4 regions of the Metabacillus sediminilitoris genome follow, and region 4 is predicted to be linked to each of the others. Evidence: predicted binding sites of a transcription regulator. Region 4 holds the regulator's gene; each other region holds the start of a gene.
What was found. Region 4 encodes LexA, which represses DNA repair genes until DNA is damaged. Its sites were predicted from a motif close to CGAACATATGTTCG; they were not measured.

Region 1 (8,310 bases), 2.0 Mb from region 4:
AATGAATTGGCCTGTTGGCAGCGGGAAACGATTTTTAGGAATTTATGATCGATTTAATGATCAATTTGTCCGTTTCAAAGGTGACGAGGAAGAGGAAGTATTTCCTATAAGTGAAATTTCAGAGCATGGCTTAGAAGATGAACCTGTCTATCAGGATACATTAGGTGAAATTGAACTTCTTGAAGAGGCTGGAAATGAATTTTCGCCTGAGCGTGTGAAAAAAGGAGAGCTAACACCTGTATTTTTTGGTAGTGCGTTAGCAAACTTCGGTGTGCAAACCTTTTTTGATACATTCTTACAATTTGCTGCACAACCGCAGCCGCGTAAAACGGATCAAGGCTTGATCGAACCAGAGAAGGATCAATTTTCAGGTTATATCTTCAAAATTCAAGCGAATATGAATCCGGCGCATCGTGACCGAATTGCTTTTTTCCGTGTATGTTCTGGAAAGTTTGAGCGCGGAATGAGTGTAAACCTTAGCCGTACAAATAAAATAATTAAGCTAAATCAAACACAGGCATTTATGGCGAAGGACCGCGATACCGTAGATGTTGCCTACCCCGGTGATATTATTGGGATTTATGATCCAAATATTTATCAAATTGGCGATACCTTAATTGAAGGAAAAGGCCAGTTTCAATATGAAGAGCTGCCGCAGTTCCCGCCAGAACTATTTAAACGTGTGCAAGCGAAAAACGTCATGAAAGCAAAGCAATTTAGAAAAGGAATCGAACAGCTTGTTCAAGAAGGAGCGATCCAGTTATTCAGACAAGAGTTGAATGATTCGATGATCCTTGGCGCTGTCGGTCAGCTTCAGTTTGAAGTATTTGAATATCGAATGAAGGCTGAATACAATGTGGAAATCGAGTTCACTTCACTTGGTGAAAGAATTCCGCGTTGGATCAAAAGCGAGAAGTTTGAAAAACGTTTCTTTGATTCTAGAAGTATGCTCGTTCGCGATCGCTATGGAGCATATGCCGTGTTATTTGAAAATGAATTCACGTTAAGATACTTCTTAGAAAATCAAAAAGAAATTGAGCTAGTTGACCTGTTAGAGGAAAATGACTATCAAGGTATCACATCTTAACGATCATGTTTTAGGCTGATTCTTCGGAATTAGCCTTTTTAAATGAAGGAAAACAAAGGGTAACCGGCGAATTTTTCCATTATGCATGATAAGATAATGAGTAACATGACTAGAAAAACACATTTCTTACATAAGCGGGGGAAAACATTGGATATTATTCAAGCGACCTTAAAGGAACTGGACGATGTCACGGCCTTATTTAATGATTACAGAATTTTTTACGGACAACCATCTGATCGAGAGAGTGCGAAAGAATTTATTGCAGCTCGAATAAGAGGGAATGAATCCGTTATTTTTCTAGCGATTGATGGTAAAAAACCGCTGGGGTTTGTACAATTATACCCAATTTTCACATCAGTAGGAATGAAACGAAAATGGCTGCTAAATGACTTATTTGTTAATGAAAGCTCTCGTCGTCATGGTGTCGGCAGAGCCTTAATGAATCAGGCGAAACAGTTCGCGATGGAAACCAACTCAGCCGGGATTCTGCTAGAAACCGCAAAGGATAATCATAAAGCACAAGCACTTTATGAAAGCTTAGACTATGAAAAAGAGGATTCCGTCTTCTTTTATACCCTTTCTATCTAACACGATTACCTTTTGAAGAGGAGAACATTCATGGTTTTAAAAGTAATATTGGCGTTGATACTACCGTTTTTACTCGTCAATTTGTTTACACGTGTATGCTATAACCACTATGTTGGCACAGCTTTAACCGCTGCGTTGCTGATCGCTTCATATGTAAAAGGTTATACAGATAATCCGTTCATCATTGTACTGGACATGACATCGCTCGTTATCGGATTTATTTATGCCCGAAAAATGAAGGCACAGTTACTAAGGAAGTAGCAGGTTTGAGTCTGTCCAAAAGGAGATATACTAATAGAAAGAAGAGAGCTGCCAGAAGGAGCTCTTTTTCTGTTCATAACGCTAAATTGAAAAGTTGCAAGATTATGATCATTGCTCCAAAATAAATGATCCAATTTGCAAGATTATCAGAGAAAGTTGCAAAAATCATTCCTCAAGTTGCAAAATCCAACCGAAGTATATCAAATCAAATGAATTCATTTCTATGTGAATAAAATAAATGCGAACTTTAGTTCGTATTTCTAGTGATTTTCCAGTTAAATGTGGTAAACTACTACTATTGAATCTTTCTGAATGGGGGCTTATGCGTGAGCGAGCAATTTGAATTAGTCTCAAAATACAAGCCGCAGGGTGATCAACCTAAGGCTATTCAGTCGCTTGTCGAGGGAATTCAGCAAGGAAAAAAATATCAAACACTGTTAGGTGCAACAGGTACAGGTAAAACCTTTACTGTTTCAAATGTGATAAAAGAAGTCAATAAACCAACATTGGTTATTGCCCATAATAAAACGTTAGCTGGGCAGCTATATAGTGAGTTTAAAGAATTTTTTCCAAATAATGCGGTTGAATATTTTGTTAGTTACTATGATTATTATCAACCTGAGGCATATGTACCTCAAACAGATACATTTATTGAAAAAGATGCAAGCATTAATGATGAAATTGATAAGCTGCGCCATTCAGCTACATCGGCATTATTTGAGCGTCAGGATGTCATCATTATTGCCAGTGTTTCGTGTATATATGGTCTCGGTTCGCCTGAGGAATATAAAGAGCTTGTGGTAAGTTTACGAACAGGCATGGAAATCGAGCGGAATCAATTATTAAGAAAACTAGTAGACGTCCAATATGAACGGAATGATATTGATTTCCGAAGAGGTACATTCCGCGTCCGCGGTGATGTAGTGGAAATTTTTCCGGTATCTCGGGATGAGCAATGTATTCGTGTCGAGTTTTTTGGCGATGAAATCGATCGGATTCGTGAGGTTGATGCGTTAACAGGCGAGATTATGGGGGAGCGTGAGCATGTAGCCATTTTCCCTGCGTCCCACTTCGTAACAAGAGAAGAAAAAATGCAGAAAGCGATCATCAATATCGAGGCAGAGCTTGAGGAGCAATTAGAGAAAATGCGTGAAAACGGCAAGCTTCTAGAAGCACAGCGTCTTGAGCAAAGAACAAGATATGACTTAGAAATGATGAGAGAAATGGGATTTTGTTCAGGGATTGAAAACTATTCACGTCATTTAACACTTCGTCCCGCAGGTTCAACGCCATATACACTGCTTGATTTCTTTCCAGATGATTTTCTAATCGTCGTTGACGAGTCACATGTTAGTATACCTCAGGTTAGGGGTATGTTTAATGGTGACCAGGCCCGCAAGCAGGTGCTTGTCGATCATGGCTTCCGACTGCCATCAGCAATGGATAACCGTCCGCTGCGTTTTGAAGAATTTGAGAAGCATATTGAAAATATCATCTTTGTTTCTGCAACACCTGGTCCATATGAAATCGACCATACGCCAGAAATGATTGAGCAGATTATTCGTCCAACAGGCTTGCTTGATCCAACCATTGATGTCCGTCCAATCGAGGGACAAATTGATGACCTGATCGGTGAAATTCAGGCGAGAGTTGAAAAAAATCAACGGGTGCTTATCACAACATTAACGAAAAAAATGTCTGAGGACTTGACGAACTATTTAAAAGAGATTGGGATAAAAGTAAATTACTTGCATTCAGAAATAAAAACATTAGAACGGATCGAAATTATCCGCGAGCTCAGGCTCGGTACATATGATGTTCTTGTTGGAATTAACTTGTTAAGAGAAGGATTAGATATTCCAGAGGTTTCATTAGTTGCAATCCTTGATGCGGATAAAGAAGGGTTTTTACGTTCAGAACGTTCACTAATCCAAACGATCGGCCGTGCTGCACGTAATGCTGAAGGTCATGTCATCATGTATGCCGACAAGATGACAAACTCAATGGATCTTGCTTTAAATGAAACGAAGCGCCGTCGGGAAATTCAGCAGCTGTACAACGAAAAACACGGTATTACACCACAAACGATTCAAAAAGGTATACGAGATGTGATTCGTGCCACAGTGGCTGCAGAGGAGCATGAAGAGTATGATACATCTCCTGCAAAGAAACTGACAGGCATGACGAAAAAAGAACGCGACAAAGTGATTTCAGAAATGGAAATCGAAATGAAGGAAGCAGCAAAAGCACTGAACTTCGAACGTGCTGCAGAGCTGCGTGATTTAATTTTAGAGCTAAAAGCGGAAGGATGAAGCGATAATGGCAATGGAACATATCGTTGTAAAAGGAGCACGTGCTCACAACTTAAAAAATATTGATATTACCATTCCGCGCGATAAGCTTGTTGTCATAACCGGTCTATCAGGTTCAGGCAAATCATCTCTAGCCTTTGACACCATTTATGCAGAAGGGCAGCGCCGCTATGTTGAATCATTATCTGCCTATGCGCGTCAATTCCTTGGACAAATGGATAAACCTGATGTTGATGCGATTGAAGGACTTTCACCAGCGATTTCAATCGATCAAAAAACAACGAGCCGCAATCCGCGCTCAACAGTCGGAACGGTAACGGAAATTTATGATTACATGCGTCTTTTGTATGCAAGAGTAGGACGGCCGACATGTCCCAACCATGGAATCGAAATTTCATCGCAAACAATTGAACAAATGGTTGACCGAATTTTAGAGTATCCTGAGCGGACAAAGCTTCAGATCCTCGCACCTGTTGTATCAGGGAGAAAAGGTGCACATGTAAAGGTATTTGAAGATATAAAAAAACAAGGCTATGTGCGTGTTCGTGTAGACGGCGAAATGGGAGAGCTTTCAGACGATATTGAGTTAGATAAAAATAAAAAGCATTCGATCGAAGTAGTCATTGATCGGATCGTCGTCAAAGAAGGGGTAGAATCACGTTTAGCCGACTCACTTGAATCTGCATTACGCCTTGGTGAAGGAAGAGTCATTATTGATGTTATTGGTGAAGAGGAGCTGCTTTTCAGTGAACATCATGCATGTCCGCAATGCGGCTTCTCAATAGGCGAGCTTGAACCAAGAATGTTTTCATTTAACAGCCCGTTTGGGGCATGTCCTGAATGTGATGGGCTTGGAACAAAGCTTGAAGTAGATGTAGATCTTATTATTCCGAACAAAGATCTGACGCTTACTCAACATGCAATTGCACCATGGGAGCCAACAAGCTCTCAATATTATCCGCAATTACTTCAAGCTGTTTGCCAACATTATGACATTAATATGGATGTTCCTGTGAAGGATATTCCGAAACACTTATTTGATAAAATCTTATTCGGCAGTGACGGAGAAGAGATTTATTTCCGTTATGAAAACGATTTTGGACAAATCCGCGAGAACTATATCGTATTCGAAGGTGTAGTTCGCAACGTGGAACGCCGATATAAAGAGACAAGCTCAGATTATATACGTGAGCAAATGGAAAAGTATATGGGGCAGCAAAACTGCCCAACTTGTAAAGGATATCGCTTGAAGAAAGAGACGCTTGCCGTTTTAATTAATGGAAATCATATCGGTGAAATAACGAAATTGTCTGTTGTGGATTTGTTAACATTTTTTAAAAATGTCCAATTATCGGAAAAAGAAGTACAAATTGCTAACTTGATTTTAAAAGAAATTAGTGAGCGATTAGGGTTCCTAAATAATGTTGGACTTGATTATTTAACATTGAATCGTGCTGCAGGAACGTTATCTGGAGGAGAAGCACAGCGAATTCGACTTGCTACACAAATAGGTTCACGACTTACCGGTGTTTTATACATATTAGATGAGCCGTCAATCGGCCTGCATCAGCGTGATAACGATCGTCTCATTCAAACGATGCAAAATATGCGTGATATTGGTAATACATTAATCGTTGTTGAACATGATGAAGATACGATGATCGCCGCCGATTATTTAATCGATATTGGTCCTGGTGCAGGCATTCATGGCGGTCAGGTGATCGCTGTCGGTACACCTGAAGAGGTGATGAACGATGAAAATTCGTTAACAGGTCAATACCTAGTTGGGAAAAAATTCATTCCACTTCCAGTTGAGCGCAGAAAGCCTGATGGACGTTTTATTGAAGTGAAAGGGGCAAAGGAAAACAACCTTAAAAATGTCAGTGTGAAATTTCCTCTAGGAACATTTATTGCCGTAACTGGTGTATCTGGTTCTGGAAAAAGTACACTTGTCAATGAAATTCTTCATAAATCACTTGCCCAAAAGCTTAATCGTGCAAAAACGAAGCCTGGTGAACACAAAGAGGTTAAAGGAATTGAACATTTAGAAAAAGTCATTGATATTGATCAATCGCCAATCGGTCGTACCCCAAGATCAAATCCTGCCACATACACTGGTGTGTTTGATGATATTCGCGATGTGTTTTCAACAACAAATGAAGCAAAGGTACGCGGATACAAGAAGGGACGCTTTAGCTTTAACGTCAAAGGCGGAAGATGTGAAGCATGCCGAGGCGACGGAATCATTAAGATCGAAATGCACTTTCTGCCAGATGTGTATGTCCCTTGTGAAGTTTGTCATGGCAAACGCTATAACCGTGAAACGCTTGAAGTCACGTATAAAGGCAAAAATATTTCAGAAATTCTTGGCATGACTGTAGAGGATGCTGTTTCATTCTTTGAAAACATTCCAAAGATTAAACGAAAACTGCAAACACTTTATGATGTCGGTCTAGGGTATGTCACACTCGGCCAGCCGGCAACAACTCTTTCCGGCGGAGAAGCACAAAGGGTGAAGCTAGCTTCAGAATTACACCGTCGTTCAAATGGCAAGTCGATGTATATTCTTGACGAACCAACAACAGGCCTTCATGTTGACGATATCGCCCGACTATTGAAGGTATTGCAAAGACTTGTAGAAAACGGTGATACTGTTTTAGTCATTGAACATAACCTTGACATCATAAAAGCAGCAGACTACCTCGTTGATTTAGGTCCAGAAGGCGGAGACAAGGGCGGACAAATTGTCGGAGTCGGAACACCAGAAGACCTCATTAAAAATGACCAGTCTTATACAGGAAAATATTTAAAACCAGTCATTGAGCGTGACAGGGAACGGATGAAAAAACTGATAAAAGAAAAAGAGGAAGTTGTTCAATAGAATAAAAAGTGTTTATGTATAGAGAGCATCTAGATTTGAACAGCACCCCAATTGTAAGACATACCTAACAATTGGAGGTGCTGTTTTTTATTTAGCTTAGATAATGTCCAATTAACATCACAAACTATTAAGTGCTGTCCATTAGGACCAAGAGATATGAATACTAAGATGATTGGAGTATACGAAATATGCACTTCTGAAGGAAAAAGGACTAAGAAATAATGATCCCACATAAAAGTAAATGTGGGAATTTTTTGCTAAAAACGAAAATACTGAAACCTTAACCTCCTGCCAATCGTATTAAAACTAAGGAGAGTGAAGAAGAATTGGATAAAACCAATAAATTAATTGCATCGTTAAATTATTTTAGTGTGTTTTTTGCGCCGTTTCTTTTACCGATTGCCATCTATTTTATTGTCGATCATAACGAGGTAAAGCAGCATGCTAAAAAAGCGATTGTTTCTCATATCGTTCCTTTTATATCGGTCGTGGCTATGATTGGGATCGTTGTGTTTAGTGGTTTTTCAAACCTATCAGAAGGTGCCTTTTTAACTGTATTTTTTGGAAGCTTCCTAGTTGTTGGAATCATAAATATCATTGTGGTTATATGGAATATTGTGAAGGGGATTAAACTTTTAACAACGATATAATCAAAGTGGGTGGAAAAGCCAGCTCAGGCACTATACGTTGACTGGAAACAGTTTTTTCAGGTCCAAAGCATGTTCCGCACTCGTTCCATTATATAAAAAGGCTGTTTTCGCAAATTTTGTTGCTATTTACCAAGTAATGCGGTGTGGTTGATTGCAGTGAGAGATGCTCGTTTTCCGCGGGGCGGGCGGTGAGCCTTCTTGGCGTAAACGCCTGCATGAGTCTCACAATCTGCTCCAACCAACCGTAAATAGTTTTGTTTTTAAAAGCAACAATCTCTTAGAAAAGAGCCTATAAAAAACTGAGATTGGGGAGAATCATATGCATGAACAAAGAAAACGAATTTTAAAGCTTGTGGAAGAAGGAAAGCTAACGGCAGATGAAGCTCTTTCATTAATTGAAGCATTAGAGAAGGATGAACAATTAAAAGCAGAAAAGATCACAGCATTATCAACAGAAGTGATTAACAATCATGATGATAATACAGCGAAACAAACAAATGATAAATACTCCTCATTAGGGGCTAAACTTAT
Region 2 (8,310 bases), 890 kb from region 4:
AGGGCACCCTTTTAATAAACCTTGGCTAAAGAAGGATCAACAATTTTTTAGAAGCCAATCGATGTTTTTTAAGGAATTGTTTAATGAATTCGGTGTGGACCGACATTTTCTACCCATATTAGAGTCTCTGAATCAACAAACGATGGAATATTCATGTGACAGAGAATTGAAGGGTTTTTTAAGGGAAGGTGAGGTAATAGGAGGGCTTCCGGGGTGGCGTACTTTAGAAACTCCCGGTCATGCTCAAAGTCATTTAGCCTTTTACGAGGAAAGCACCGGGATATTAATCGGCGGAGATTTACTTTTAAAACATATTTCTCCAAATCCTTTACTAGAACCTCCGATGACGAGTGAGCAAATAAGGCCTAAGCCGCAACTACAATTAAATCAGTCAATATCGCGATTACTAGAAATACCAATTTCGATTGCATACACTGGACATGGTGAGAACATAGAGGCTGTACATGAGCTCATTTCATATCGACTAAAGAAACAAGCTGAACGTGCGGAACTTGTCCGGACATTTTTGATTGAGAAACCATTAACAGCATTTCAAGTATGCCAAATTCTGTTTCCGAAAATCTATGATAAACAGCTTTTACTGACAATGTCTGAAACAGTTGGACAGCTTGACTATTTATCAGAGGCTGGACAAATTAGTGTTGATGTGACACAAAAAACACATCGATTTTTTGCTATTTAACTTTTAGAGGTGACGGATTTGAATACACGTATACAAGGCTGTTTTGTTGCAATTACTGGAGCATCAAGCGGTATTGGTGAAAAAATTGCGATTGAGTGTGCTAAACAAGGAGCACATCTTATCCTTCTGGCAAGAAGGGAGGAGCGTTTAGCACAGCTTGCTGAAAAAATAAAAAATGATTATGGAGTTTCGAGTCATTATTATCCATTAGATGTCCAAAATCTTGATTCCATTCAGCATGTATTTACAACGATTCAAAAAGAAATTGGACAAATTGATGTTCTTGTTAATAATGCTGGCTTTGGAATCTTTAATAATGTTCAAGATGCTACAATGGATGAAATGAAAAATATGTTTGAGGTTAATGTATATGGGTTAGTTGCATGTACAAAAATGGTGCTGCCAGCTATGATTGAAAGAAAAAAAGGACATATTATTAATATTGCTTCCCAAGCTGGAAAAATTTCCACACCAAAGTCTAGTCTTTATTCAGCTACGAAGCACGCTGTATTAGGCTTTACAAACAGCCTGCGAATGGAAGTGAAAAACAGTAACATATATGTTACATCTGTAAACCCTGGACCTATTAAAACAGATTTTTTCACAATTGCTGATAAGCAAGGTAACTATGTGAAAAATGTTGAAAGGTGGATGCTTGATCCGAACAAGGTTGCGCGAAAGATTGTTCATTCCATGTTTACTCCAAAGCGTGAAATCAATCTTCCAGGTTGGATGAATGCAGGTAGTACAATATATCAGGTAATGCCGAGACTATTTGAACGAATGGCGGGAAAAGCTTTTTTAAAAAAATAATAAATATAACTCGTTAATTATTTTGACTTTTTTATGACGATTCAAATTTGTAAGATAACTTTCGTAAATATCAATGTTATCATGTATACATAGTCATACACATAATTTGCCGTAGTGTTATGAATTTTTTGATGGGAGAGTTTTATAGATGTATAAAGAGAGCGACCCTTTAACAAGTGATGCAATGGAGATATTATTGAAGACTAGTAGAACTTTTTCTATACCTATTAGTTATCTATCTTCCGGTCTTAAAGAGGCAGTAGCCTCTGCATACTTATGTATGAGAGCCATTGATGAAATTGAGGACCATCCTCATCTTGATGAGCAAGTTAAAATCCTTTTATTAAAATCCATTAGTCATAAATTGCAGAATGCTCCTAGTGCTGCTGATCTTGCTAATTTATTTAATCCATATAAAACTGAGCTTCCCGAAGTTACCTTAAGATTAAGTGATTGGATTAAGTTTTGTCCCCCCACTATTGTTGATGAAGTTCTAAAGAGTACTTCTATAATGGCGGATGGAATGGCCAAGTGGGTTGAAAAGGAATGGGCAATTAAAAATGAGAGTGATTTAGATGATTACACATATTATGTCGCTGGATTAGTTGGCGTCATGCTATCAGAAATTTGGAAGTGGTCTGACTCGATTGAAACAGATAAGGAACTTTCAATTGCCTTTGGACGCGGTCTTCAAGCAGTCAATATCCTCCGTAATCGCGATGAAGACAGAAAAAGAGGTGGGGTTGACTTTTTTCCTGATGGGTGGACTTTTGAAGATATGCTGAATTACGCTAAGCGAAACCTTGCTTTAGCTGATAAATACATTGAAAGTCTTAAACCAGGTCAGATTCGTATTTTCTGCGAGATTCCTTTATCGCTAGCTTACAGTACACTTGACGCCTTAACAGAAGGTAAAGAAAAAATTAGCAGATCTGATGTAAATGAAATCGTTTCAAAAATAGTAAGTAAGTGAGAACCGGTTATTTTATTAAACACCTATTAATTGGTTTTTTCTTTTATTATTTTTTAGAAAAACGAAGTCCTTCGCCAATAGTTCTTGGCGGCAAGTCTTCTTTTTTTCAGTGAGGATAGAAGTATCTCTCCTAGTTATTTCCTCTAAATAAACAACGAGGATACTTTGTTTTTGCTTTTGTAATTTTTCTTGTAACGGTAATAGAATGACATTGAGGAGATAGTTACGATATTTTGGTAAAACATATTAAACAAAAATCGAGTGTAAAACCGCATAGGTTTTATACTCTTTTTTTATTACACAACCTAATACGTAAAAGGATCGTACATTTGACCGACATCACCGAAATTAGGATCGTGTACCGGCACATCTCTGACAATAAATGAAGCGAAGTTTAGTTCTTTTGCTCTTTTGGCTAATTCATTTGCTTTTCTATATCATTTTTGGGACACTGCCCATATATGATTCGATTGGAAAAAACAATCCAATCGAATCATATATTTTCCTGATACATGCGCGGAAATCCATTATGTTTTTTGAATGTATCCCATTATTATTTCCTCCAGACATTTAAAGCTAAATAATTATATTGAAGATACAATTTGTTCCTAATATGGGGGGTAAACTAACTTATACTGATCTTTTAGGAGTGATAACATGTTCATGCAAGGAAACATTATTGCAGGCGAATTTGATTCATCTATGAATGAATTTTCCCTGCAAAAAGTAAAAAATTTCAACACAGAATCGATCCTTAACGAAATCCAATTAAATAATATCTATTATTATTTAAAAAAACACCGGCATGAAAATGATGGGCAAATTATTACCCTATATGACCAAATGCCAGTGCGCTTATCTCAAGATGAAATTAACCTGTTTATCAGCGATCTAGAGAAAATCTTATTCATGTATCACTGATGGAGAAAAAGGCTAATAAAGCCTACAAAAGGATTTGAGATTTCAGGCAAGAAATCTAGAATAAGCAGATCCAATGGATCTGCTTTGTTTTTCTATGGATTTGTTGACCAAAGCCCCGCTGTTTTAACGAATACTCTTGGATTAAGTTTTAACCCGGCTACGATTAACTCAGCTAGGTCTTCTGGGTGCATAACGTTATCTTCATTGCCACTAACAAGATTTGTATCAATTGCCAAATCTGTTACGACCGTACTTGGTGTTAAAGCAGTTACACGGATATTATGCTTTCTAACTTCTAACATGAGTGATTCTGTTAGTCCTAAAACAGCGAATTTAGAAGCACTATAAGCACTTGTTACAGGAGCACCCTTTTGGCCGGCAGATGAAGAGATATTGATAATATCACCTGATTTTCTCTCAATCATGCCAGGTAATACAGTTCTTGTTACATTATATACACCCATCAAGTTCACTTGGATGATACTTTCCCAATCTTCAGGAGTTAACTCAAGAAAACCGCCAAATTTAGCTATACCTGCATTGTTAATTAAGATATCAACAGCTCCTAGGTCTGATTTGATATGCTCAACGGCATGATGAACTGATTCAAGATCAGTTACATCTGCTGTTGCGGCTGATACTTTTACGCCATATTGCTCTAGTTCAGCAGATACCTTTTCAAGATTGGCCATGTTTAATCCAATCATTCCGATATTAACGCCTTCTTTTGCTAAGGCGATGGCAGTAGCCCGTCCAATTCCTCTTCCTGCTCCAGTGATTAGAGCTGTTTTTCCATTTAACGAACTCATTCTATCACTCCTAAAAAATTTTAAAAACAACTAATAAATAATAACAAATTAAGGTAATTAATACTAATAGAAAGACCGCAATTTGCTTTAAACAGTTTGCGGTCTCTTATCTTAATTTCTTAGAAAATCATTTCTTTATTCTAAATTGGCATGTCAACCATACATCTTATTTGTATCTATACCTTTTTTCTCCATGAACCTTAGGATGACAGCTTTTATTTATGGCCAGGGAAAGGATTGTTCTCCCTGGCTTTTTGATTATGAAATGGAAAAGGCATATATATTGCTATTGATGGAGCCGATGAAGTCAATCTAGAAACTGATTAAAGGCAGTTTTGCTCTCTTTTTCTTTCTCCAAAAAGTTTCTTCCTTTTCCTTTTTTCTAATCCTGAAAAGCGGCTTCTAATTCATTTATTCCTGGTTTGTTAAATAGCCATATACAATATCTTCAACGACTTCATACCACTCTGTATCTTTCTTTTTTTCCTCGGCAATTTTTTCAATTATTTTTATGTAGTCATCATTTGAAAGTGGATCTATTTCAAGATCTCGTCCGTATTGTAAAAAGCTATTCCTGAGCATCTTAAATAAAAATTTTTTCTCCATGTTACACCTCGCTAATCGCTAGTATACAATTTTTTTGGCTTGTTTCGAAGAGCTTTTAAAACTTAAAAGTTTTTTAGTTAATTTGGTGCATAGCTCCAGCGCCTAGCCCTCGAGGTCACAACCCCCCCTCAAGAAAGGTGAAAATCACCTTTCTTGAATGCTCTTTTTGTGCTTGTGTGGCTAAACAGGCGCTTCCGCTTTTCTGCTTTGGTGAAAATTCCCATTGAAACCGAACGTATATTCTCTTAAAATAAAGAATATACTAAATGCGAACATATATTCTGTTTGGAGGAAGCGGCTATGATTGAAAACTATGATCTATTGCCAAAACGAAAAATTCTTTGCGTTGATATGAAAAGCTTTTATGCAAGCTGTGCTGCGGTTTTGCTTGGCTTGGATCCATTGACATGCTATTTAGTTGTTGTTGGTGATACAGAACGACAAGGAAGCATCGTGCTGGCAGCTTCTCCACGAATGAAGAAGGAATTTGGCATTAAAACGGGAACACGATTGTTTGAAGTCCCAAATGATCCGCGAATTCATATTGTCAATCCAAAGATGGGCATCTATATTCGAATGTCGACTGAAATAACAAAATTGTTTCATCGTTATGTGCCGAAGGAAGCAATTCATACTTACAGTGTTGATGAAAGCTTTATTAAAGTCGATGGAGTAGAGCAAATGTGGGGTGATGCGCGAACAATTGCCGATAAAATTCGTGATGACATGCAGTCAGAGTTTGGTCTTCCTAGTGCAATCGGGATTGGGCCAAATATGCTTCTCTCAAAAATTTGCTTGGACATTGATGCAAAAAAAACGAGTGTAGCAGAGTGGACGTATGATGATGTGAAAGAAAAGCTATGGAATATTGAGCCCTTAAGTAAAATGTGGGGGATTGGGTCTAGAGTGCAAAAAACATTAAATCGAATGGGGATTTTTAATGTAGGACAACTTGCGCATTACCCGCTTGAGCTTCTCGAGAAAAAGTTCGGTGTGATGGGGAACCAGCTTTATTACCATGCATGGGGAGTCGATTTATCGGAAATTGGAGCACCGATTATGCAGGGACAAATCAGTTTTGGGAAAAGTCAAATTTTGCTTCGTGATTACCCTGATCCAGAGGAAGTAAAGCATGTCATATTAGAAATAAGCGAGGAAGTTGCCCGGAGAGCACGTCAGCATAAAAAGATCGGACGAACGATCAGCCTTGGAATTGGGTATAGTCGTGATGAATTCGGCGGTGGCTTTCATCGATCGAAAACAATTGACCAGCCAACAAATATAACGATGGACATTTATGAAACATGTCTAGAGCTATTTGGAAAATTTTATGCGAATAAAACAGTACGGCAAATATCAATTACCTTATCAAACATTGAAGAAGATTGTGAAATGCAGCTTGATTTGTTTCAACAAAATCGCTTTAAACAACGAACACTAGGTTATGTCATGGATTCAATACGTCATAAATATGGATCAGACGCAATTTTACGTGCTGTATCGTATACACCGGCCGGAACAGCGAAGCATCGTGCGAAACTTGTGGGAGGTCATAAGGCATAATGTGGTCTTCAGAACAAAAGCTTAAAAGTTGCCTCGAGCTAGAGCAAAAGACGTACACGAATGAAGCTGGTATTGCCTTCAATTAGTAGTTGGCCGTAAGAGCAGGCTAAACAGCAAATTGGAAAAGCTGCGATTATCCTACTAAAGAATATTGTATTAAGGACTTTATTTGTTTTTTAGGAGGACGTATAGCACGTGAGGACATATTTAACGTATGTAGCTTTAGGAGATTCCTTGACGGTTGGAGTAGGTGCATCGTTTTTAGCACCTGGGTTTGTGAGGCGTTATATAAGATTGACAGAAGAAAAGCTAAATAAGCATGTATTTGCCGATATATATGCGAAGTCAGGAACTGAGACAGGCGGCGTACGAAAGATAGTAGAAAGTCCAGCTCTACATGAAAAGATAAAGCGTGCTAACATCATTACACTATCTGCTGGAGGAAACGATTTAATAAATGCAAGCAAGGATTTTGTTGAAACAGGAGAAATAACCGAGCTTACAGATTCAATAAAAGAGTGTCACAGCAATATGGTGCAAATTATACAGAAAATAAATGAATTGAAAAAGGAATGCAGTATACCTTATAGGGTTTACCTCCTTAATCTTTATAACCCGCTGCCTGACATACCGCTTGCGGATAAATGGGTGCGGTTATTTAATCGTCATTTAAACAGCTTTGACAATGGATCTACCATTCGCGTCGCTGATCTTTACTCTGTATTTAAAGGGAGACAAGATGAATTGTTGTCTAGAAGAGATCATATTCATCCAAATGATTTTGGGTATCAAGAGATTGCGAAAACATTATTTCATATAGGCTACCCAAGAGAGTTTTTAAAAGATATTTAGTTGTTTAGGGTGGTGACAAGAACATGATACGGGACAGAGGAAATATTAAATGGACATCAATGATGCTGCCAGAGCATGTAAAACTACTAAGAGATTGGTCTGAAGCAGATCATTATCAAGAAAAACGTGAGCTTGATGAGCAACAGCTTGAGCAGTTTAATGAGATCATTTGTATGGCAATGGAAGAACATGCCGAGCTAGTTTTCACATATTATCAAGAACATTTTCATCACAATTGCTCTGGTTATGTTCATTATATCGATCCAATTCAGCATACGCTTTGCATTGTTGATGAACAAAGTGACAATCATATCCAACTGCCATTCGAAAACATTGTTGATGTGAAGCGAAAATAGATGGTTGTCCGAATCTGAACAAGGCACTTACGCTTTTCGAGTAAAAGTTTTTGTACTTCGTTTTAGTGTCTAGCTCAGGGCGCCTAGAACCTCGGGGGCATAAGCAACAGATGAATTGAAGGAAAAGCACACCTTCTATTCATCCGCGTCTTATGCCTGTCGGCGCTTGAGGAGCTTGAGCTTTTCTTATTCATTCATGCATGAAATCAGTGTGTATGGTAAACTAATTCGTATAGTATATAGCGAAGGGGATTTATCATGCAGGTCACATTTACAAAAGAAGCAATCGAGCAAATAACGCCAAAGCTAGAAGCGAATAAGAATAGAGTTTTAAAGTTAAAATATGATACAGAAGGCTGTGGCTGCGTAATGAGCGGTGTTACGGTATTATGGTTAGTAAAAGAGCCTGAAGAGGATGACGTAAAGTTAGAAACAAATGCTGTACCATTGTTCGTTGAAAAAACGAAGATGGTGTTTTTGGAGGAGCAAATTACCATTTCATTTAATCAATCAGCAAATTGCTTTATGTTAAAAAGCCCTTCACAAATTTTAAATCCACGTATGAGCCTTCTTGTAAAGTGAGGGGAACTAGGTGAAGGATTGTTTAATATCAATAAAAAATGTTGCATTAAATAAAACATGGGTATCGTTTTTAAATGATAACCACCCATATAGTCTTCTCCATTGGTCGATAGGGGGAGTTCATGATGATAA
Region 3 (8,310 bases), 2.2 Mb from region 4:
ACTTCACCTAGTTGGCAAAACATGATAAAAGGTCAGATTAATTTACGTGATGCTGTGCACAGAACCATTTCGCTTGAAAATGAAAACGGTAAAACATATCAGTTAGGGGATGAAGTTGCTACTTTAAAGGTGAGACCAAGAGGTTGGCATCTTGAAGAAAAGAATATTGAGCTTGATGGAATAAGGGTTTCTGCTAGTTTAGTAGACTTTGGATTATACTTTTTCCATAATGCGAAGGAATTAATAAAAAGAGGAAGCGGTCCATACTTTTACTTACCGAAATTGGAAAGTCATCTTGAAGCAAGGCTGTGGAATGATGTGTTCTGTTTTGCACAGGATGAATTATTCATTCCAAGAGGAACGATTAAAGCAACTGTTTTAATTGAAACCATCATGGCAGCTTTTGAAATGGACGAAATTTTATATGAATTAAAAGAGCATTCAGCAGGGTTAAACTGTGGCCGCTGGGATTATATTTTTAGCTATTTAAAGAAACTACGTAACTGTGAATCTGCTATTCTGCCAGATCGTGCACAAGTGACCATGACTGTTGGCTTTATGAGAGCCTATTCCCTTCTGGCGATCAAAACGTGTCACAAGCGGAACGCACATGCAATGGGAGGAATGGCTGCACAAATCCCTGTAAAAAACAATCCTGAAGCGAATGAACGTGCATTTGCTAAAGTACGTGCTGATAAAGAAAGAGAAGCAACAGATGGACATGACGGTACATGGGTGGCACATCCAGCACTTGTTAAAGTTGCCATGGATGTATTTGATGAACATATGAAAACAGCAAATCAAGTTTATCGTAAACGGGAGGATGTGAAGGTGACAGCAGAAGATTTATTAGAAGTACCAGATGGAACGATAACAGAAGAAGGGGTTAGAACAAATATCGATGTTGGCATTCGGTACATTGCATCATGGCTAAGCGGCAGGGGGGCTGCACCAATTCATAATCTAATGGAAGATGCTGCAACAGCTGAAATTTCAAGAGCGCAAATCTGGCAATGGATCCGGCATCCAAAAGGTATTTTAGAAGATGGACGGAAGCTGACCTTTACCCTATACGAGCAGTTAAAAAAGGAAGAAGTGTGTAAGATTAGGCAGGAAGTAGGGATTGATAAGTTTAGTAGCGGTAAATATTTTGAAGCTATTCAAGTATTTGATGATCTTATAAAAAATGAGCAGTTTGTTGATTTTTTAACTTTACCAAGCTATGAAAAACTGTAACTGTTTTTCTTGAAAAAGGGATGTTATCGTCTTTTAACCGAGTTTTCATATTGAAATAGATATATATTTTGAATAAACAATGAAATTTTTCATAATGGGGGAATGGAAATGAACGGTCAAAGAATGGAAGCTTTACAAAATAGCTGGGAACTTGATAAACGCTGGGAAGGCATTATTCGTCCATATACCGCAGAAGAGGTTATTCGCTTAAGAGGTTCGATTGATATTGAACACACACTTGCTAGACGTGGTGCTGAGAAATTATGGAACTATCTTCATACTGAGGATTACATTCATGCATTAGGTGCTTTAACTGGAAACCAGGCGGTTCAACAAATAAAAGCTGGCTTAAAAGCAATTTACTTAAGTGGCTGGCAGGTTGCAGCAGATGCAAACCTTTCTGGAAATATGTATCCTGATCAAAGCTTATACCCGGCTAACAGTGTTCCACATGTAGTAAAACGTATTAACCAAGCACTTCAACGTGCTGACCAGATTCAACATCTTGAAGGTGAGGGAGATATCGATTGGTTTGCACCAATTGTTGCAGACGCAGAAGCAGGTTTCGGTGGTCAGCTAAATGTATTTGAACTAATGAAGTCAATGATTGAATCAGGTGCTGCAGGTGTTCATTTTGAGGATCAATTATCATCTGAGAAAAAATGCGGACATTTAGGCGGAAAGGTATTATTGCCTACACAAACAGCTGTGAAAAATCTCATCTCAGCTCGATTAGCAGCTGATGTGATGGGAACACCTACCATTATTATTGCTCGTACAGATGCGGATGCAGCAGATTTAATCACAAGTGATGTTGATCCTGCTGATCATGAATTTATAACAGGTGAGCGTACAATAGAAGGGTTTTACCGTACTAAAGCTGGTATTGATCAAGCAATTTCAAGGGGACTTTCATATGCTCCATATGCTGATCTTATTTGGTGTGAAACATCTGAACCAAACCTTGAGCAAGCACAAAAATTTGCTGATGCAATCCATGAAAAATTCCCAGGAAAATTATTAGCATACAACTGTTCGCCTTCTTTCAACTGGAAGAAAAAGCTTGATGATCATACGATTGCTGCCTTCCAAAAAGAAATTGCAAAAATGGGCTACAAATTCCAATTTGTCACACTTGCAGGGTTTCATGCGCTAAACCATAGCATGTTTGAACTTGCACGAGGCTATCGTGACCGAGGGATGGCAGCTTATTCTGAGCTTCAACAAGAGGAATTTGCAAGTGAAGTTTTTGGGTACACGGCAACTAGGCATCAACGTGAGGTTGGTACAGGATATTTTGATGAAGTGGCACAGACTATTTCTGGTGGGACTTCGTCGACGACTGCTTTGAAGGGATCTACTGAGGCGGAGCAGTTTACGGAGGCTTGATTAACAAGTAGGCGCGAAAGGAGTCCTTCAAAAAGAAGGACTCCTTTCATATCATCTTTTTTTAGTATGATCACTTACCATTTCCTATCTATGCTTGTCCCTGTATTCACTCGATTATCAGGATTATTTAGGGAAACATCACGATCCTCATACATATCGGCATCCTTTGGACGAATGTTGCTTCCGTTAATTGGAGTTGAATCTATTTCTCGTGAAATATTTTGTCCTCTATCCTTTACAAAGTCACCTCTATTTTCAACAAGTACTAGGATCTTACCATCTCTTACAGATTCATCGTACATTTTTGCTTCATCCTCTGGAATTCCCATGCCGATTAGAGCTCCGGATAACCCGCCAATTCCAGCTCCAGCGACAATTCCTGTTAAGGCTGCACCAATTGGTCCCATTGCTACAATCGGTCCGACACCAGGAATAGCAAGAGCCGAAACTCCAGCCAATAATCCGCCTATGCCTCCAAGTGTACCGCCTGCTACTGCACCAGTTGCTGCACCCTCACCAGCCTTTGTACCTGTCTCATCTGTAATCGCATCGACATCATCTCGATTTTTACTAATGACGGAGATGTCCTCTGAATTGTAACCTTGTTTTTGCAGATCCTCTATAGCTAAAATCGCTTCTTGTTCTGTATCATATACTCCCACAACGTTTTTAGTAATTTGGTTGTCCATTTATTATCTCCTCCTAATTTGTATGATCGAACTTATTCAACTATGTACCCGCAGGAGAGAATCTTAAACTTTCCTTTTATCTTCAGGTAGTAAAAACAACTTCAATTTCACGATGGAAGAGATTCACAGGGAAATAGATGGGAGATAACTTGCCTGTAAAGATCAGGCTGAAGGATAGGACGTCTAAGTCTGGCGAAAGCCAAAGGGGGTTTTTAGCGTGATAAGTCTCGCTGCGAATCTGTGGGGGATAAAGAAAACCTACACTAGGTAGTAATTAACCTCGCGTTTTTGAGACATTCAGAAGAATTTAATAATGATGAAACAAAAATAAAGACCGCCATAGGGGCGGCCTTTATCCTAATTTACGTAAAACCTTGTATTCTTTTGATAAACTCATAAATAATGATCTGTTCTTTGTGTCAAGTGCATCATCAATGCGTTCTTCAAGCAATGCTTTGTTCCTGATAAACAGCGCCTCATCAATAATCATTTGAATATACATGTCTAATACAGGATGCTCAGATGGAACGTTTTTCATTGTGTTTCGGGACTTCATGATCTCAGTGTAAGAAGATTTTTTATTTTTCATTAAAGATCACCCCTGATGCCTTTTTTATATTGTATGGAATTAATGAGAAGAAATCAACTAAATAGTAAGAATTTTTAAAAATTTAATAGGAATAATTTTTTTTGTATGTAAGGTATGAATGTGATATATAGAATAGGACTCGAAACGGCTCAGCACAAACATGCTTTCCAAGTTAACATGTAGAACTGTCAGATGGTTATCCTGCATTTCTTGTGCATGATAAAATGTATGCGAACCAATGATTTGGGGATACTGTTAGAAAGGGTGTGAAATGATGACGAAAGATAGGGAAGTTGAGATCTCTCCGACTGCTTTAAATCCACTTGTTGGCATAGAGATCTTAGATGAAAAAAATGAATCTATGGATGTTACGGAACAGATTTTTGAAAAATGACTTCTTTACAAACATGTAAAGAAGTCATTTTTTTATTGATTTTTTGTAAATATTATAGAAATTCTAGGAAGTACATGCTAGATTGTGAATGGTATATATTACCTACTAATATCGTATGAGGAGTGAAGAAATTGAACTCAATTAAGAATTATGTCGACAACTACATTATCAATCGTTTTACAATGGCTATCTTACCCGATTCTAGTAATATGTATTCTCAAATCCTTGAATATGAAGATGATCTGATTGTACAAAAGCGTCCAATAGAGATCATTGATGATAGTTGCCGATATTTTGGAAGCAGCTATGTAGGGAGAAAAGAAGGGACTAAAGACCTTATACGTGTCACCCATAAATCACCAATTGTGATTGACCCAGCAAATTCAATTTATTTTTTCCCCACTACATCCTCGACAAGACCTAATTGTATTTGGGTTTCACATGACTATGTTAAAGAATATTCAAGAGCAGAACATGATAACACAATGATCACATTTAAAAATGGTAAACAAATCACGATTCCTATTTCACAAGGTTCTTTTGAAAAACAGCTTTTTCGAACTTCGTATCTTTCAACGATTATTTCTTCACGAATTGAACAAGAGCAACGAAAATTAAACATGCTTCTCTTTCCGAATGGTGAGAAAGAGGTTAATACACTCTATGATCATATCATTAGGGAAATTACTCGCAAATTATAATGTTTTTCCATGAAGGTTTCAGCGGAGACACCTTCATACTAGAGAAGGTGTCTTTAGTCTGTTATGATGACCATTTTATGACATGTACATGATTCTATTTTTGTGGCTTGAATAAATAATCTTCCATTAGTTCAGATACTTTGTTACGTATTCTTGGATTAAAATAATTATGTTTTTCTTCATAGCCGTTATAGAGGAAAGAATATAAGGTGAATGCTTCATCACGCTCTACCTCATGAACTTTTATGTTTCGTTTATGCAGCTCTTTTCTAACTGCAGCTAGATCATTTTGTACTAATCTTAATGATTCCTCAACAATTGCTAAGTATGGACGATGTAATTTAAATGGACTTTTTTGAATGATAGATAGATCGCGATTAAAGATTGTAACGGCCATTGGTAAATAGATGGATTGTTCAATCATTTCACGAATATCTTTCGGTATCCTAGTCAAAGAAATACCCCCTTAAAACAGAACGTTTGTTCTATTTCATCATACATGATCTAAAAAAATTTCGCAAGTCTCCATCCCTTTAATATTGGATACTGGATAGGGTTTCAAATTATGTGTTAAATATGTAAAATAGATACCAAAGGATTAGATTGAGGAGCATAATATGAACCCGGAGACACTACAGGAATTTTTTACTTTAGAGCATTTAATGCAGTTATTTGAATCGTACCGTTCGCTAGGTCCTTTTTTTGCCATCTTATTACCATTGATAGAATCATTTCTCCCATTTTTGCCACTTGTTGTATTCATTGTCGCGAATGTAAATTCCTTCGGACTTTGGCTGGGATTTTTTTTATCTTGGATTGGGGCTTGTTCAGGTGCTATTATTGTATTTATCATTATGAGAAAGTTAGGGAAGTGGAGATTTTTTAGACGTTTGCAAGAGAAAAAGGCAATAAAAAAGTTATTAACTTGGATTGAGCGCAGAGGGTTTAGCCCGTTATTTCTCATTTTATGTTTTCCATTTACACCTTCCGCTGCGATTAATGTTGTTGCCGGGATGTCGAGAATAAATGTTTGGCAATTTATCTTAGCGGTCTTATCAGGTAAGTTTGTTATGATTTTTATGGTTAGTTTTATTGGTCAAGATATACAAGCTCTATTCACACAACCGATTAGATCCATTATTGTCGGACTTGTCATCTTTTTATTATGGATTGTTGGCAAACAAGTTGAAAAACGTTTAAATATGTCATCAACTGTAAAAAATAGAGGTCGCTAAATGTTGTAGGAGGGTTTATGAAAAAACGGCGAATTGCTTTTACAACTGTAGGTGTTTGTTTAGTAGCTATTTTATTGAAAAACCTGATTTTTGTTGAATATAAAGTAGAAGGTGTATCAATGCAGCCGACGTATGAGGAAGGACGTCTGCTATCTATTAATAAGTTGGGAGTGTATTTTACTCCGTTAAAGAGGTTCGATATTGTTGTTTTCTATCCACCGAACAGTGATGAGATTTATGTAAAGAGAGTGATTGGTCTACCAGGTGATGAAATCCATTACAAGGATGATCAGCTTTATGTCAATAACAAGGCAGTTAACGAACCATTTTTACCTTTAAAGGACAATTCTAATGTTACTAAACTAACAGGAAACTTCACACTTGAAGAAATTACAAATGATATTAAAATTCCAAAAGGATATATCTTTGTCATTGGAGATAATCGTCTTCAAAGCAGGGATAGCCGTCATTTTGGTTTAGTGAAAATGGATGATGTAATTGGGACTGCCGGTGATCGAAAATAATGCTAACTCACAATAGAATTAACTTCTCGGAAAGAAGAAGTTATTGTCTTATGGGTTAGCATTTTTTATTCAAATGAAAGCTTTCTTGGATACAAAGCAGGGAGCGTTAAATGGAATTTACTTAAAAAGTAAAGTAAAATATAAGAGATAGATAAAAACAAAATAAGTCATGTTTTACCACACTGTTTAGTTGTGGTATTTATTTTTTAAAAGGAATGAGGATATAGTTCTTTGTACTTAGCTTTCATGGGCAGTGAACGTCACACTCTTTGTATGCTAAGGCAACATCTATATGGAGTTCTCCAGTTTATACATTGCTGAACTGGCTCTTGCCTTTTTCTTAAATATTAATTGATAGCGGGGAATAAGCATGAGCATTCAATTTATTCTAGGCCGCTCAGGGAGCGGTAAAACAGAAACAATCTTAAATGAAATAAGAATGAAGTTATTTGAAGAACCAATGGGTCGTCCAATTATCTATCTTGTTCCTGATCAGATGACTTTTGGAGCAGAGTATGAATTAATAAAAACGCCTAATTTAGGCGGGATGATTCGTGCCCAAACCTTTAGTTTTAGTCGTTTAGCATGGAGAATTCTCCAGGAAACCGGCGGAATGACACGTCATCATCTTTCAAGCACAGGAATTCAAATGATGTTAAGAAAGCTAGTTGAACAATATAAACAGGAATTTAAAGTATTCACAAAGGCTAGTGATAAGAATGGGTTTATTGAACAGCTGGAAGTGATGTTAACTGAATTTAAACGATATTGTCTCACACCGCAAGAACTTGAGAATTACTTAACAAGTGCCAATACTGATCAAGATAAAAAATCATTAACAGATAAGCTGCATGATATGGCTTTATTATATAAACAGCTAGAAATTCAACTTAGTGAAAAATATGTAGATTCAGAGGATTATTTACGCTTGCTTTCAGAGAAAGTGCAAGATTCTGACTATTTGCGCTCTGCAGATCTTTATATTGATGGATTTCATAGTTTTACACCACAGGAGTATGAAGTTGTATCAGCATTGATGAAGCATGCTGCGAATGTGAAAATTTCTCTCACAGCTGACAAGCCATATGAAGAGCATTTGCCTCATGAGCTGCACCTATTTCAAATGACAGGTAAAACATACAATAAACTACACAAGCTTGCCCTCGAAGAAGGAATGGAAGTAGACGAACCGCTGTTATTGAGGGAACAGCATCGTTATCATCATCCCTCTTTAAAACATGTAGAAAAATGTTTCGATACTCGGCCAACAAGTGTGTTTGAGGATCATCCGAATGTGACGATTTTTCAAGCTGCAAATCGCCGCTCAGAGGTGGAAGGGATTGCGCGGCAAATCCACAAATTAATAAGACAGGAACAGTATCGTTATCGTGATATTGCACTGCTTATTCGGAATTCAAACGACTATCGTGATGTCATTGAACAAGTGTTTCGTGATTATGAGATTCCTTTTTTCATAGATCAAAAACGTTCTATGCTTAACCATCCCTTAGTTGAGCTCATTCGCTCTACGTTAGAAATCATTAATGGTCATT
Region 4 (8,310 bases):
GCAACTTTCATATCTTCTCCGTAACTCTCCTTCAATTCTTCCAATGTTCGATCAATATCCTTAGTAGATGTAAACATTGCATTGTTTACATCTTCATCTGATAATGTTGAATAAACAAAAACATCTGCCCATACTTGAATAACAGCCTGCTTTTGAACTTGCCATTGATCAAACATTTTAAATTCAGGATCATTAATCATATCTAATATTTCTTGCGGAGTTTTTCGCATCCTAAGTATTTCTGCATAATTTCCATGGTTAGGTAATCCATCTGAGCATTCAGCTGCACAGATAATTGTCCCTCCTTTTTTGACAATTTTATGAGCAGCACTCATACCTTTTACAGCCTGGTATAAATTTTGATCCAACGGATAGCCAGAATTAGATGTGATGACGACATCAAAACGATCATCACATTTAATCATTGAGTGTTCTTTGACATAAGCACAACCTTCATCATGTGCTTCATAAAGCTCACCTGCAAAAACATTGGTAATTTGTTTTGCTTTATTTAATGTTACGTTTAACATGAAATGTGGTTTACAGTAACTATTTACTTCGCGGGTCATATCCTGTACAGGATTATTGACCATATTTCCCCATGTTGATAATGGATCACCAATCATTCGGGCATTATGAAACGTCATAATTGTCTCAATACCAGCAATGCCAGGCATAATACCCTTAGGTCCCCCTGAAAATCCAGCAAAAAAATGTGGTTCAATAAAACCAGTAACAATACGAAAATCTGCTTCAACATACTCTTTATTGAGATAAATATCACACCCGAATTTACTTTCCCCAACGTTCACAAGCGTTTCTTTATCATGACAACTATTATTGATTACACGCACATTGTCTACGACCCATTCACCCAACATTTGTACAAATTCATCCCTTGTTTGATCTCGATGTGTACCTGTACCATTTATGATGACAAAATTATTTAATGGAACATGTGGTAATTCTTTAATTAACCAAGGTACTAGCTTGTGGTTTGGTGTTGGACGTGTAATATCACTAATAACGATTGCAACTTTATCGGTTTCTTTAACCATTTCATGAAGTGGTTTTGACCCGATAGGATTTCTTAATGCTTCTATAACGGCTTTTTCTTCATTTTCTAAGCCCTCTAGATTATTAGGTACAACAATTACTGAGTCATCTGGAACATTTATTGTTAATCCTTCTTTACCATATAAAAGTGTTGTTTTCATTCTTTTATCTCACTTCCTGTGTTAGTATCAAATGTCCTTTTTCATTTTCTATTTTAAAACCCCTGAAGCTCTTTACACATCAGGGGCAAATAAACAATTTTACAGATCGATTGATGCATTTTTACCAGCATGACTAGATTCATCATATTCTTTTTTCGCATCAATACCTTTTTTCTTCTGATAATTATCCATCAATATAACAGCAACTGGACATAAAACAGCAGTTGTTAAAGTAGCAATTGAAATTTGAGCAGTGGCAATGTTAACAATATCCTGATAGCTTTGAGCTTCAGCAGCTGTCATCATACCAGAGCCAGCAGCAACTGTTGCTGCCGCTGCAATTGCTGCAGGTGTTGCTGCCGCATTGCCAGCTGTAGAAGCTTCTGCAACTGGTGCGATTTGACTCTTTTCTCTGAACAATTTAAATACAAGAATACCTGTACCTCCTGTTAAGACTACAGTCAAAACTCCAAGCAATAATCCCGCACCTACTACTTCCGGATTAAAGAAATTTGCTAAGTTCATTCCTGCACCTAAAGCAAAGGCAAAGAATGGTACAGGTAACAGCTCTCCCGGTTTTAGGAATTCACGTATTTCAGGGTCTAGGTTACCCAAAATCATACCGATTGCGATCGGAAGTAATACAGCAATAAATGCAATAACCGGAAAACTTGAACCCATCATTCCAAGAGCCATTAATGTAAAGAATGGACCATCGTTTAATGAAAGAACTGAAACTGCTCCAACATCAGAACGGTTGCCGTATTGACCTGTTAAAGCAGCATACATACCACCATTTCCGTTTGTCATAGCGGCAATAATAGCTACAGTTGATAATCCTAATAATCCATTCATAGGATCAAATAACATCCCAAACACAACACCAACAGCAAGACCTGTAAGATATTTAGATGTAGTAAGTAATACACCTTTTTTAAGCGCTCTTCCGCCAACCTTTAAATTCATTTGACTTCCACAGCAAAATAGAAATAAAGCAATTAATGTTAATGAGCCGTTTTTAAACAATGCTTCTGAAAAACCGCCAATCTTAAGCATTTCATAGTTTCCTTCTTCAGTAGGAGCAACACCTAATACTTTTAGAAAATCCATAATAAATGGGATATGCAGTTGATCGATTGTATTTATTAGTGCACCTAACAAAAGTGGAACAACCATTAAACCACCAGGAACTTTTTCAATAGATTGTTTTATTTTCATTAACATCTCCCCCTTGTTTAACGAATTTCGAATTATGAATGGAAAAAGTACGTAAAACTTGTTCAGCTGCTTGTTCGAGTAAGAAAGTAGCCTTCTCAAATGCCTCATCAAGATCCATGGGAGCGTTTACAATACTATGGATACTTCGAATTCCATATTGATATAACTCATCAATCCCCTTACCTATTGATCCAGCTAATACAATCGTTGGGATCCCCCATTTTTGAGCTTCTTGTGCAATACCCATAGGAGTTTTACCTGACGCAGTTTGGAAATCGATCTGCCCCTCACCTGTTATGACAAGATCAGCTCCTGTTAATGCATGAGCAAAATTTGTATACTCAATGACAATATCTATACCTCGCCTCATATTAACTGGAAAAAATGCTAGAAAAGCCCCTCCTAATCCCCCAGCTGCTCCTGCACCAGGTCTATCATGGAGTCGTATACCTGTTAATTCTTCAACTTTCTCAGCAAAATGACGAAGCTTTCGATCTAATTCTTCGACCATTTTAGGTGTCGCTCCTTTTTGTGGACCAAATACATATGATGCTCCATTTAAACCTATAAGTGGATTTTGCACGTCCGAAGCAAGTAGAAATGATGATTCAGCAATTCTTTTATCAAATGTGCTATCATCAATTGTGGCGATTTTGTCTATTTCTTCAGCTCCCAGGCAAATTTCATTACCATTAATATCTAGTAACTTCATTCCTAATGCTTGAAGCATTCCAATACCACCATCATTTGTTGCACTTCCACCAATACCCAGAATAAAATGACGACATCCATTATTTAATGCTTCCTTAATTAATTGTCCTGTACCATATGTTGTCGCTTTCAATGGATTTCTCAAATTAGCAGGAACTAAATTTAAGCCAGATGCACTTGCCATTTCAATAATGCATGTTTTTCCATCACCTAGCATTCCATATTCCGCTAATACATCTTTTTCTATTGGCCCCTTTACTTTCACTGATACTTTTTTTCCTGTAGTAGCTTCAACAAGACTGTCCATTGTACCTTCTCCCCCATCTGCAACAGGAACTAATACAGTTTCAGCATATGGAAGATAATTTTTAATTCCTTTTTCAATTGCAACCGCAGCCTCTAATGCACTAACGCTTCCTTTAAAAGAATCTGGTGCTATGACAATTTTTATGGTATCCACCCCCTGGTTAGCGCTTACATTTTTATTAACCTTGTTCAATATAGGTTAAGTTTATTATATAAATAGTACCGAGAAATAGCTTTGTTCATATTAAATAAAAATAGTGTATATTTTTAAGAATTTTTTGTTTACTATAAATAAAAAAGCTAAATGCCTCTCAAGAATTAATTTTCCGCTTTCATCTAGTTAGCTCAGAGGAACTTTAAAATTTGTCATTAACTATATAATTCAGATATAAATTGAAAGTCTTTTTACAATTCCACTATAAATCTTACAAATGAGACAATGAGGATGTGTACAAATTGTTAACTCAAGAAATTGCAGAAGAAATTGTTAAAGAAACGATGAGACGTTTAAATCGCAATATAAATATCATGGATCCTACTGGGACAATTATTGCTTCAGGAGATTCAACTCGAATAAGTTATTTCCATGAAGGTGGATTTCATGTCATTAAGTCTGGAAAGCCTTTAGTTATTACAAAACATAACAAAGATCAGTGGAGAGGAAGTAAAATAGGAATTAATCTGCCAATTGAATTCCAAAATAAAATTATTGGAGTCATCGGAATAACCGGAGAACAAAACGAAGTAGAAGAATTTGGTGAACTCGTAAAAATGACTACTGAGATGATGATTAAACAGTCATATTTAGCTACTCAATCAGAATGGCAGGCTAGATCAAAAGAAGAAACGTTTGTTGAATTAGTAAAAGAAAAACCTAATTATGACTTTATTGATCAAAGGCTTGAATTATTACAAATTAATCTGATTCCACCTTTTCATATGTTTTTAATAGAAATCAAATTGATAAAAATACAAAGTCAATCACTAATTAGAAAACTTGAAGAGATATTTAATAAAAAATGCACACTTATTGGGTTTCTAGAAGTTGGCAGAATGTTTATTCTGTCTTCCGGTATTTCTAGTAAACAGGCAATAGATAAAATCAACATTATTCAAGACATGCTAACTAAATTACAAATACAATGTAAAATAGGCTACGGTACTCCTGTTTACACAAGAGAAATGCTAAAAGTATCCTTTAATGAATCAGAAATTGCGTTATCGATTGGAAAAGTTAGAGAACTATCATTTAATTCATACTCTAATATGGAAGCAGAAGCACTTATTATTCAGATTGATGAGGATTTGAAAAAACGTTTTTTAGAGAGAATCTTCCCAACAATAGATGCAAAAGTAATTGAAACATTACAAGCATTTTTTCAATGTAATTTTAATATTACTGAAACAGCAAGTAAACTATTTATCCATAGAAATACTCTTATTTATCGATTAAAAAAAATAAAAGAAGAAACAGGCTATGATCCACAAGTTTTTAAAGATTCAGTTCCTCTTCAATTAGCTATTTGGATGTATGTAAATAAACTCTCTACTACTAACTGAAAAGTAATAATCAATAATAGGTAAAACAATATATAAAAAATATTATTTGAAAGCGCACACATATGAAAGTCTTTATAAAAAAGAGTCATTAAATTAACGAGAGCAATGCATTCATTATGTTGCTCTCTTTCAATTAATTTTGTGCATCTTCCATATGCTTTTCAATGTATTCCTTATATCTTCTGTGAACTGTTGCTTTACTAACATCAAATCCTACACCTCTTAGAGTAGCAGCTATTTCATGAAAGGTTAACTTTTTTTGACGTAGTTTTAATATCTCCTCAATTGGAACTTCAATTTTTTCACGACCTCCTCCACTTTCTAAATTCGATAAATTATCTTGAGGTCTATACCCCTTTTTTATAGCTCTATTCATACCTCTACTGATTTTATAGTTTACAAGTTTCCTTTGAAATTCTTCAACCGTTGCAAGAATATTCAATACCATAAGATCACTTTCTGATAATTCAGGCTCTCCTTGTTCTGTAAGTGTAAAAACCTTCGCATCTAATTTCCTTATTTCATGTAAGATAGCTATTTTTGCATGACCTCTCCCTAAGCGGGTATCATCTTGAACAAGAAGAATGTTAGCTTGTTTATCTTTTAACAGCGCTAATGCTTCTATCATTCCTTCTCGATCGATATCAAATCCACTATGCCGTTCTTCAATAATCTTTATAATTTCAATTTTATGTAAACACGCTAGCTTTTCTAATTCTTCTCTTTGTCTTTCAATTGATGAATCCTGTGTTTCTTTTTCTGTACTAACACGACAATAAATAATAGCCTTCATTTTTAACTCCCCAAATGATTTATATATGACTATACCTAATCTAAATTAAAAAAGTAAAAACTACATTTTATTTACTACTGGCAATCTGTTCAATTTGATGCTCCTGCTCTCTTTCTACTGGTACATAAACTAAATCGCCTGGCTTAATTATACTTGAATGAATTTCGTTTTTTTCCTGTACCCACACAACAAATTCTTGTTTTGATATTTTTGTGTTAACTGAATATTCTTCGGCAATACTCCATAAACTGTCACCTTCTTTAATTTCAACTTGATGATATTTTTCTAAACTTTCTTTTGTACCTGTATAAGAAACGGCCCCAAAAACAGCTACTAATACCACAAAAAATGAAAAGATGTAGATCATTGACTCTTTTTTCATATTAATCACCCCATAAGAATATTTGTTCGCATTTATAAATTGAGTATAATACGAACGATTGTTCTAGTCAATCTTTTTTCTCGAACTTATGTTTGTATTAATAGGAAAAAGATGCTATAATAAACATATATTATAGGAATCCGAGGTGTCTCAGAGGATGACGAAACTATCAAAAAGACAACAAGATATCTTAAGCTTTATAAAAGATGAAGTACAAAAGAAAGGGTATCCACCCTCTGTACGTGAAATTGGCGAGGCAGTTGGATTAGCATCTAGCTCTACTGTTCACGGGCACTTAGCTAGGTTAGAATCAAAGGGATTAATTCGACGTGATCCAACAAAACCTAGAGCAATTGAGATACTCGAAGAGGATGACTCCTTACACATCCCAAAAAGCAAGGTTATAAATGTTCCAGTTATCGGTAAAGTAACAGCTGGTCTACCTATTACTGCAATTGAAAATGTAGAAGAATATTTTCCGCTTCCAGACAAATACGCTACTGACGATGAACATATTTTTATGTTAGAAATTATGGGTGAAAGTATGATAGAGGCTGGAATCCTTGATGGAGATATGGTCATTGTAAGACAACAGCAAACTGCGAATAATGGCGATATCGTTGTTGCAATGACAGAGGAAGATGAAGCAACGTGTAAGCGATTCTTTAAGGAAAAGGATTATATCCGTTTACAACCTGAAAATTCTACAATGGAACCAATTATTTTACGCAATGTTTCTATTTTAGGTAAAGTAATTGGTGTGTACCGTTCAATACATTAAACTCTTGCCAATTTGAACTGCACCTGCAATTGTTGGATACAATCTAACAATTGCAGGTGCAGTTTTTACTTTATCATTCATATTATTAAGGACTTTTTAAACTATAGGATCTTTTAAACAACACTTCTAAACCATGTTCTTCGTATTACATTACACAATTCCTTACAACACTTTCCGATGTACCAATGGCTTCACAATCGTAATAGGATCCTCACCTGTTAAATATCGCTGAACGTCTCCTTTATCTTCAATAAAATGAGCGAATTGTTCATTCGTTTCAGCATATTTATCCAAATAGAATTTTTTGAAATTGACTTTACATCAAAATGTTTTCAGAAATAATTATTAAACTTTCTTCATACTCTAAACCTATTAAAAATTCACTTTCAAGTATTTTGATCTTATCTATTGTTTCAAATATGTTTGTACAATTAATGTTCATCAATTATACCAATCATTATGATTTCTGAATACAGAGCAACGTGATTTCCTATTAGCTGATTGTTGATTATCTCTTTCGCTTATACATTTTACTAGTTAACATTGGCCGAATGTAAAAATAATAAGGATACAGAAATTTTTTCTAATGCTAAATTTCTGTATCCTTAATATGTAATATTTACGAACCTCTGGAACAAAAGTAACATCCAGATGTCAATGATTCGCTTTTACAACGTGTTAAAATTAAATAGTTCATCTGTCTCTACTATCTCTAACAGGTAATGTTGGATTTGAATATCATTTTTATTCGAACCAATGTGTTGGTCGAGAAAGCAAGATTGGTATTTTTGTACTTGCATCGCCCTTCGCCGAATTAATCTGTACTTGAGTGAGAAAGATACTCCCTGTCAGGTCCGCCCCCCTTATGTCAGCATCCCTTAAATCAGCACCGATAAAATCAGCGAATCTCAAGTCCGCATATTGAAGATCAGCAGCAATGAGATATGCCCCTCTCAAGTTGGCTCCTTTGAGATCTGCCCCTCTAAGGTTTGCCCCCATAAGATCTGCCCCTCTATGGTCGATCTTCCGCCTATTTATAGAGCTCTTATATTGGAGAAGTGACTCTTTCCGTACTAGTTCACTTGTCTTTAAAAGTAAAGTGTTCACTTCTTTCCGATGTAATGGAATATCTAGATCAATGAGTGAATCAGCACGAAGCTTTGTAAGTTGTTCCGTTTTGTCGAGAGCAAAGTGCAGCTCACTGTGAATCAGTCGAGATGCTTTCAACGTCAGTGCTTCGGTCAGATACCAGAGCATCTCATGAAGTTGTTGCATAATTGGAAACACATCAAACATTTTCTTTGCTATATCTGTATCTTTTCTCCAATTGATCCCTTCAAAA

Region 1: a site for LexA is predicted at 2,178-2,191, ahead of uvrB (excinuclease ABC subunit UvrB). Genes of this name have one in related genera too.
Region 2: a site for LexA is predicted at 5,095-5,108, ahead of GMB29_RS18810 (Y-family DNA polymerase). Genes of this name have one in related genera too.
Region 3: a site for LexA is predicted at 5,472-5,485, ahead of GMB29_RS04545 (YhjD family protein). Genes of this name have one in related genera too.

What each region holds. Positions count from the first base shown of each region.
Region 1 is NZ_CP046266.1:4,979,746-4,988,055, reverse strand. Features, by position in the region: gene GMB29_RS24115 (peptide chain release factor 3) at 1-1,087, shown strand, start outside; gene GMB29_RS24110 (GNAT family N-acetyltransferase) at 1,235-1,675, shown strand; gene GMB29_RS24105 (CsbA family protein) at 1,706-1,936, shown strand; gene uvrB (excinuclease ABC subunit UvrB) at 2,263-4,248, shown strand; gene uvrA (excinuclease ABC subunit UvrA) at 4,256-7,129, shown strand; gene GMB29_RS24090 (magnetosome magnetite crystal formation protein family) at 7,456-7,779, shown strand; gene GMB29_RS24085 (DUF4097 family beta strand repeat-containing protein) at 8,099-8,310, shown strand, end outside.
Region 2 is NZ_CP046266.1:3,918,488-3,926,797, reverse strand. Features, by position in the region: gene GMB29_RS18840 (MBL fold metallo-hydrolase) at 1-703, shown strand, start outside; gene GMB29_RS18835 (SDR family NAD(P)-dependent oxidoreductase) at 722-1,516, shown strand; gene GMB29_RS18830 (squalene/phytoene synthase family protein) at 1,665-2,489, shown strand; partial or broken gene GMB29_RS27490 (LLM class flavin-dependent oxidoreductase) at 2,798-3,003, opposite strand; gene GMB29_RS18825 (hypothetical protein) at 3,147-3,410, shown strand; gene GMB29_RS18820 (3-ketoacyl-ACP reductase) at 3,503-4,219, opposite strand; gene GMB29_RS18815 (YqzH family protein) at 4,631-4,825, opposite strand; gene GMB29_RS18810 (Y-family DNA polymerase) at 5,126-6,388, shown strand; gene GMB29_RS18805 (GDSL-type esterase/lipase family protein) at 6,584-7,240, shown strand; gene GMB29_RS18800 (YolD-like family protein) at 7,264-7,596, shown strand; gene GMB29_RS18795 (iron-sulfur cluster biosynthesis family protein) at 7,855-8,178, shown strand; gene GMB29_RS18790 (DUF2552 family protein) at 8,189-8,310, shown strand, end outside.
Region 3 is NZ_CP046266.1:872,835-881,144, forward strand. Features, by position in the region: gene aceB (malate synthase A) at 1-1,236, shown strand, start outside; gene aceA (isocitrate lyase) at 1,345-2,625, shown strand; gene GMB29_RS04530 (YflT domain-containing protein) at 2,700-3,314, opposite strand; gene GMB29_RS04535 (IDEAL domain-containing protein) at 3,667-3,903, opposite strand; gene GMB29_RS04540 (competence protein ComK) at 4,429-4,998, shown strand; gene GMB29_RS04545 (YhjD family protein) at 5,093-5,452, opposite strand; gene GMB29_RS04550 (TVP38/TMEM64 family protein) at 5,616-6,233, shown strand; gene lepB (signal peptidase I) at 6,251-6,757, shown strand; gene addB (helicase-exonuclease AddAB subunit AddB) at 7,128-8,310, shown strand, end outside.
Region 4 is NZ_CP046266.1:3,026,526-3,034,835, forward strand. Features, by position in the region: gene larA (nickel-dependent lactate racemase) at 1-1,217, opposite strand, end outside; gene GMB29_RS14310 (2-keto-3-deoxygluconate permease) at 1,317-2,435, opposite strand; gene GMB29_RS14315 (glycerate kinase family protein) at 2,413-3,597, opposite strand; gene GMB29_RS14320 (CdaR family transcriptional regulator) at 3,909-5,012, shown strand; gene GMB29_RS14325 (YneB family resolvase-like protein) at 5,146-5,805, opposite strand; gene yneA (cell division suppressor protein YneA) at 5,873-6,187, opposite strand; gene lexA (transcriptional repressor LexA) at 6,345-6,968, shown strand; gene GMB29_RS14340 (pentapeptide repeat-containing protein) at 7,713-8,310, opposite strand, start outside.